DNA from 2 places in the Cloacibacillus evryensis DSM 19522 genome. Region 1 is predicted to be linked to the other one. Evidence: riboswitches for the same ligand, from Rfam matches in the RefSeq annotation. Region 1 holds a riboswitch; the other holds the start of a gene.

What was found. Region 1 has a riboswitch for cobalamin ahead of CLOEV_RS15680 (GLUG motif-containing protein). Riboswitches for the same ligand answer to the same signal wherever they lie in the genome.
Region 2: another riboswitch for cobalamin. It lies ahead of CLOEV_RS00495 (sirohydrochlorin cobaltochelatase); the one in region 1 lies ahead of CLOEV_RS15680 (GLUG motif-containing protein).

What each region holds. Positions count from the first base shown of each region.
Region 1 is NZ_KK073872.1:466,197-469,664, forward strand. It holds gene CLOEV_RS15680 (GLUG motif-containing protein) at 1-1,901, opposite strand, end outside; cobalamin riboswitch at 2,186-2,414, opposite strand; gene CLOEV_RS01970 (Ig-like domain-containing protein) at 2,754-3,468, opposite strand, start outside.
Region 2 is NZ_KK073872.1:117,037-120,504, reverse strand. It holds gene cbiB (adenosylcobinamide-phosphate synthase CbiB) at 1-4, shown strand, start outside; gene CLOEV_RS00505 (pyridoxal phosphate-dependent aminotransferase) at 7-1,017, shown strand; gene CLOEV_RS00500 (histidine phosphatase family protein) at 1,014-1,619, shown strand; cobalamin riboswitch at 1,684-1,855, shown strand; gene CLOEV_RS00495 (sirohydrochlorin cobaltochelatase) at 2,014-2,904, shown strand; gene CLOEV_RS00490 (FecCD family ABC transporter permease) at 2,907-3,468, shown strand, end outside.

The DNA of each region.
Region 1 (3,468 bases):
CCGCCTGAACTGTGCGAACCGCCGTCGGGGGCTTTTTCCTCCGCCGTGTTGACGACGACGTCGGCTGAAAGCTCCGACCCGTCCACCGTATAGGCAGAAAGCAGATACTGGGCCCCCGGCACGTATTTGAGCAGGGTCGCCTTCAACTGTCTCGAACTGCCGACGTGCGTCAACTCTATGTCGTCGACCGCCGCCGCGTCGCCCGAGGTCACCTTAAGGTCCCAGCGTAAAACGGGATACGACACCTCTTCCGCCGGCAGCAGAGAGGCGGTTATGATCTTTGAATCGCCGGCGCCCGTCAGCGTGACAGACTCCGCGTCAAGCGCGAGAGAGGTGAGCATCACCTTGGTGACGGCGGCGTAGGTCTTTGCCGTCCATGAATTTTCACCGAGGAAGCCGTTTGTCGAGGCCAGTATATATGTCGCGCCCGCTTTGACGCCCCTGACCAGCGCGCTTTCTCTGACAGAGGAGACTATCGAGGCGACGGTGCTGTCGGCCGTCCCCCATGACCAGGCGAGACCGTCCGTTTTTCCCGCGGCGGAGGGGAAGGAGATCGCCTTCTGCGTATAGCTTTGGTTCTCCAGTATCCGCACCGTCGGCGCGGAAATGAGCGCGACGGGCGTCAGCTCGGCGGCGTCGGTCACCTTCGTAACGCTGAGTTTGAGCCTATTTTCGGGAATGTCGACGTCGGCCGCGTAACAGTCTGAGGGGAACCCCTCTCCCGCCAGCCACTCGCATTGATACATTTTAATATTAGTGGGTTCCGGAATGAATCCTACTAAACTTCCCGCGTGGCCGGAGGAGTCGGTCTTCATTACGGACGAACAGTGTTCAAAGTCAAGGTCCTGGCTGTTGTCTTTGACACCGGCAATGCCGCCGGCGTTCACAAAGGCGTCTCCCGCCGCCGCCGACCTGATCTTTATGCTTCCCTGCGCCGAACATCCCACTATTGCCTGCCATTGAACGACTCCTGCTATCCCGCCGGCGTTATTCATATATCCGGCGCGGTTGATGTTAACCGTGGGATGCTGTCCGCCGATGACGTCAATGTCGCATGAGACGGCGCAATTCGTGAGAGCGGCCCCCGTGCCGGTGGTGCCGGCAATGCCCCCCGCGCTGACTGGGCCCACGGCCTCGGCGTTCTTTATCGAACCGCTGAAAAAGCAGTTTTCTATCGGCTGGTTGGCATTTCCACAGAGGCCGCCCAAGCAGGTAACGGTAGTGTTTTTGTCGTTTCCCGAGTTATCGGTGGTTATATACGCCTCGGCGCTGCAGTTGCGAAGCACCATGGCGCCATATCCGGCTATCGCTCCGACATATCCGTCGCCGTACCCCTTTACGCTGCCTTTAAAGGAACAGTTTTCTATCGAGCTGGTCGCGGCTGCTCCCTGCGCCCAGCCGGCGATGCCGCCGACGCGGTAACCCAGATAGTCTCTTCCCGCGATGGTTTCCGGAGCGACGGAGACATTTCCCGTGACGTTGAGGTTCCTGATATTTAAGGTGAGACCACCGTTGAGTATGCCGAAGAATCCGATATACTCTCCGCCCGGCGCTCCGCACTTGATAGCGCCGAGGCCGCCTACGGTGTATCCCTGGCCGTCAAACAATCCTTTGAATGTTTTCCCCGTTATCCCGATACCCGTCCACACCTTGCCGCCCAGGTCGATATCTTTTCCGAGCTTTACCGTCTTGTTGAGAAAAGTTTGCGTCCCGTCGTTGACGAGCTTCGCGAGTCCCGCGAGCTCCTCCGGCGTGTTGATCGTAAAGGTGACGTCGGCGGAGTTCGCCTCGTACCAACTGACGTCGGCGGACTCAATCCAGTCCGCCGCCCGCGCGCTGCCGGCCGGCAATAGAAACGCCGCCATAAGCGCGATAAACATAAATAATATTTTTCTTGACATCGTTATTTTTCCTCCTTGAAATCACTGCACTTTCTTTGACCCTGTCCTGAAACGCCAAGTCTCTAAAGGTATCAAGTAAAGCCGGGAAAAATAACGCCGCGCTTCTTTTCGTGAAACAAAAACAGCAACATTCTGGCTCCTTTCTCCGGAGCCGGAAAACCTTACAAAAAGAGGGAGAGAGCGTTCGGCGATGCAAAACGACTCTCTCCCTTAAAAATATATACGACATCTGTACGCATATAAAATACATGCGGAAGATCGCCGTTCTGCGCCCACTGCGCGTCGCTAACTCCGAATCCCCGGTAGGTCTTCTGGCTTTCGTTCATCCTACTTTACGAAGGCGTTGATGTCCGCTTTCGCATAAACGGCTTGAACTCATAGTCAATGGTTCCGCCGTTTTCCGCGTCTTCTCACCTTGCGGCAATGACATAATGCGGTTTCGTCCCGATTACAGCAGCAGGGGCTGCCCCGGCATATACCGGATTCCCTGACTCCGCAGATCCTGAAATTTCATTATACAGTCTAACATGTGAATTATTTCTGTCAAGAACAGGTTCTTGTCAGGATAAACGCCTGTTCATGCAATTGCGTTGGAATGATAAACTGCGATTTTGTGCTATGCTCTTTCATTGCTCTGGCCTCCGAGCCGGAGTCTGGTGTCGTTGGTTTTGCTTTACAAGCGGTGGCGGAGCAAACCTGAAGCCTCTGGATGCTGGGTCAAGCCCGGCATGACAAGATAAATCGCGATGTTTATTATGAGATACTATAAGAGCGGGCCGGGAAATTCCGGCCCGCTCTTTGCGGAGGAGAATTTTCACCGCTGCGGGGACAGCGGGAAAATTGTGAGGTAGGCTATTTTTTGCCGCGCCTTCTCAGAAGCGGCAGCGCCGCGAGCAGTGCTAACACGGCGAAACCGCCGTTGCAGCCGCCGCTGCTGGAGGACTGTTTCTGCGAGGTCTTTATCAGCGCGAGCGGGTCGACGATGGAGCATTCCGTCGGGTCGATGTCGTAAGCGCCGCCGTCCTTCACATATACCACGAGCTTGTAGCTCTTGGACGCCTCAATGGCTCCGTCAGCCGCCAGGACGGAGTCGTCCATGTTCTGGATCGTGAAGTGGCCGTCCGTATAGTCGGCCGCCGCCGCGGCGTATGTGAGGAAGGTTCCCGTTCCGTCCGGCCGCGTCTTTACGAGCTTGACCTCCTGCGGCGTGTCCGCCATGAGCTTATCGCCGCTGATGATGAAGGCCGTCACCGCCGTGGCGCCGGCAGCCGAGACCTGGGTTTTGAAGAGCGGAAGCAAAACAGCCTTTTCAAGGACGACCTTGTCGTCGGAGATCGCGTTTACGATCGCCTTCTGCGCGACGGAGTCCTCGAGATAGACGACGCCGTTCCCGTTGACTTTGAACGAGCTCATCGAAGCGCCGAGCGTCTTCACGAGCGTGGCGAGCTGCGACGAGTTGATCCCGTTCGCCTTGACCGCCTCCGTTTCGGCGGTCACGACCCCGCCGACCGGCAGGATGCTCGATATCTCTTCGCCCTCAATGACAGAGGTCGTTATTGTGACAGAG
Region 2 (3,468 bases), 350 kb from region 1:
TTGACGATGGAATTCCGGCCGCACGGCGCAAATCCCGAAAAATTATATCAACAGTTCGGCATCCCGATGCCGGAGAGGGTCTTCGATTTCAGCACCAACACGAACGCGGTGGCGCAGCGCGGGGGCTTTTCGCCCGACCTGCGCGCGGCGCTCGAAGATTATCCCGACGACGACTGTGCCGCGCTGCGCGCGTTTCTTTCAAAGACGACGGGGGCCGCGCCGGAAGATATCCTCGTGACAAGCGGCTCCAACGAATCGATCTATCTTATCGCCTCTTATGAAAAGGATAGGAAGAATCTTATTCTCCAGCCAACTTACGGCGAGTATCTGCGCGCGCTTGAAAATTTTGGCGCGGCCCCCTGCAACATCTTTGACCTCCGCGCCGCAAAGCTGCCGCAAGGGGGATCTGTCTGGCTCTGCAATCCCTGCAACCCGACGGGGAGCTTCATACCGGACGCCGAACTTGACGAGATCGCGGCCAGCCATCCGCGGACGCTCTTCATCGTCGACGAAGCCTACCGCGATTTTATCTGGACCGAAGAGGAGCCGCTCCCATACCGGCCCCACCCCAACGTCATACGGCTGCGCTCGCTCACCAAGACCTACAACCTCTGCGGCGCGCGCATCGGCTATATCCTCGCCGACGCCTCGGTGACGGAGAGGCTGAAAAAACGGCAGCCGAGCTGGAGCGTCAGCGGCCTCGCGCAGCAGGCGGCGCTTTTCTTCCTCGCGGACGACGCTCTTCTGCGCCGCACGCGGGATTATTACGCGGCGGAGATGCCGCGGCTCATCTCCGCGGTAAACGGCGCGGGCTTCGCGACGCTGCCGACCTGCGTCAACTATTTTCTGGCGCGGACGGATAACGACGAGAAGCTCATCCGCTTTTTGCTCGAACGCGCCCTCGTCGTGCGCCACACGAGAAATTTTCCCGGACTTGAGGGAAAGTTCGTGCGCATCGCGGCACGGACGAGAGAGGAAGACGACCTGCTGACCGACGCGCTGAGGGACTACCGGTGAGGATCTGTCTCATCCGCCACGCGCTGTCTCTCGCGAACGCGGAGAACGTCTGGACGGGACAGCGCGATGTCCCCCTCTCGCCGCGCGGCGTCGCCGAACAGCGGGCGATATGCGCGCGTTTCGCATATCCGCGCGCGGAGTTATACTTTTCATCGCCGCTCGCCCGCTGCACGCAGTCGCTTGAGCTGATCTACGGACGCGAGGCCGATTATCTTCCCGCCGCTCTCTCCGAATGTTCGCTCGGCGTCCTTGAGGGCAGGCCCTACACAAACCTCGACGACGATCCGAACTACACCGCCTGGCTCGCGGCCCCGGACAGGCCGGTAGAGGGCGGCGAGAGCTTCAACGGTTTCACGGAGCGCGTCTGCGCCGGCTTCGAGGCGCTGCTTTCGCGCTGCCGCGCGGCGGGAGTTTCAACGGCGGCCGGCACGATGCACGGCAACGTGATGCGCGCGCTCCTGCACCGCTTCGCCGACAGGAATATCCCGCACGGCGAGTGGCGGATACCGAACGGCGGCATGTACGTCCTTGACTTTAAGACGGACGGTTCGGCGGCGTTATGGAGCACGGCCCCTGATTTTCTCTTTGCGCAGGAGGATTAAATTGCCCCGGCGGCACAAAAACTACCTGTCGCACACGGCGGCCATCTGCTATAATGACCGAAAATCGAATATTATCTTTCTCAGTAAGGGAAACCGGTGCGGATCTTTCCAATGCCGGTGCGGCCCCGCCACTGTAGCTCGGACGAAAGCGCAAAGAAGCCACTGGAATTTTTCCGGGAAGGCGCGCTGTCAGGATGAAGGGAAGTCAGGAAATCTGCTGAGGAAAGGTTTAGGGAAGGGGGTCTGTTTGCGCGGGCAAACGTCTTCGCGGCATTTGTTACAGCTTGCCATAAGCTGACAGGGTAATGACTCGGAGGATCGCTTCCGGGTCATTTTTTATTGGACCCAGAATTTTTCTGGATTGGCGATGATCGAAAGGATGGAAATATTTCTCATGAAATCGTTTGTAATAGCTCTCGTAATGCTCACACTGGTAATGTCCGGCACGGCCTTCGCCGCGGCCCCGAAGGACAAGCCCGACAAGAAGGGCATCCTCGTCGTCGCCTTCGGCACCTCGATGCCGGAGGCGAAAAAGGCGATCGACAACCTCGTCGACTCGACGAAAAAGGCATTCCCCGACACGGAGGTGCGCCTCGCCTACACGTCGAACATCATCCGCCGGAAGATCGCGAAGGAACAGAACCTCAATATCCCGACGCCGACCTCCGCTCTCGCGCAGATGAACGACGAAGGCTTCACCCATGTCTATGTGATGCCGATGCACATCATCCCCGGCGAAGAATATGACGACATCGCGGGCCTCGTGAACGGCTTTGCCGCGGTAAAGGGCAAGTATGAATTCAGAGACTTGAAGCTCGGCAGCCCCTACCTCTCGTCAGCCGCCGACTGCGACCTGATGGCCGACATCCTCATCAAGCGTTTCGCGAAGGATCTCGCGAAGAAGAACACCGTGATCGTCCTCATGGGCCACGGCACGCCGCACCACGCGGCAAACGCGATGTACAGCCAGCTCCAGCTCTCGCTCGATAAGAAGGCCCCCGGACGCTTCGCCCTCGGCACGGTCGAGGCGGCTCCGATGATCGAGGACGTGATCGCGCGCCTCAAGCATGACAAGAGCGTGAAGACGCTCGTCCTCTCGCCGCTGATGATCGTCGCCGGCGATCACGCGAACAACGACCTCGCCGACAAGGACGATCCCGAATCATGGTACAGCCAGCTTAAAGCGGCCGGATACAAGGACGTCAGGACCTTCCTCGTCGGACTCGGCGAAGACGCGGATATGGCCCGCGTATACGTCTCCAAGATCAAGGATATGATGAAATAAGGATGACCGGCGCGGCGGAACTCTCGGAGCATAGGCGGCGGCTTTTCGTCAAACGGCTGCGCCTCGCGGCGCTGCTCTCCCTGCTCTTGCTCATCGCCGCGCTATGGCGGCTCGGCGCGGGCGAGTGGGATATTCCCGCCGCCCGCGTCGCGGCGCTTTTGAATCCGTTTTTAGACGAAGCCTCGCGCGCCTCGCCCGAGGCTCTCGTCGTCCGCAGCGTCCGGCTGCCGCGCTTTCTCGCCGCCGTCGGAACGGGCGGGCTGCTCGCGGTGGCGGGCGCCGTCCTGCAGGGGCTGCTGACGAACCCGCTCGCCGAACCATACACGCTCGGGATCGCGGCGGGCGCGGCCTTCGGCGGCGCTCTCGGCTTTTTCTTCGGTTCGTTCGCGGTGACGCCGCTGGCCTTCGCGGGAGCGCTGGCCTCTCTTTGGCTCGTAAGCGCCATCGCGGCGCGCAGCGGAGGCGGCGCGGCCTATATCGTCCTCGCGGGCATCATCACGAACGCGATACTCTCCGCGGGAGTCACCTTCCTCAAAGCGATCGCCGACGACCGTCTCAGCGCCA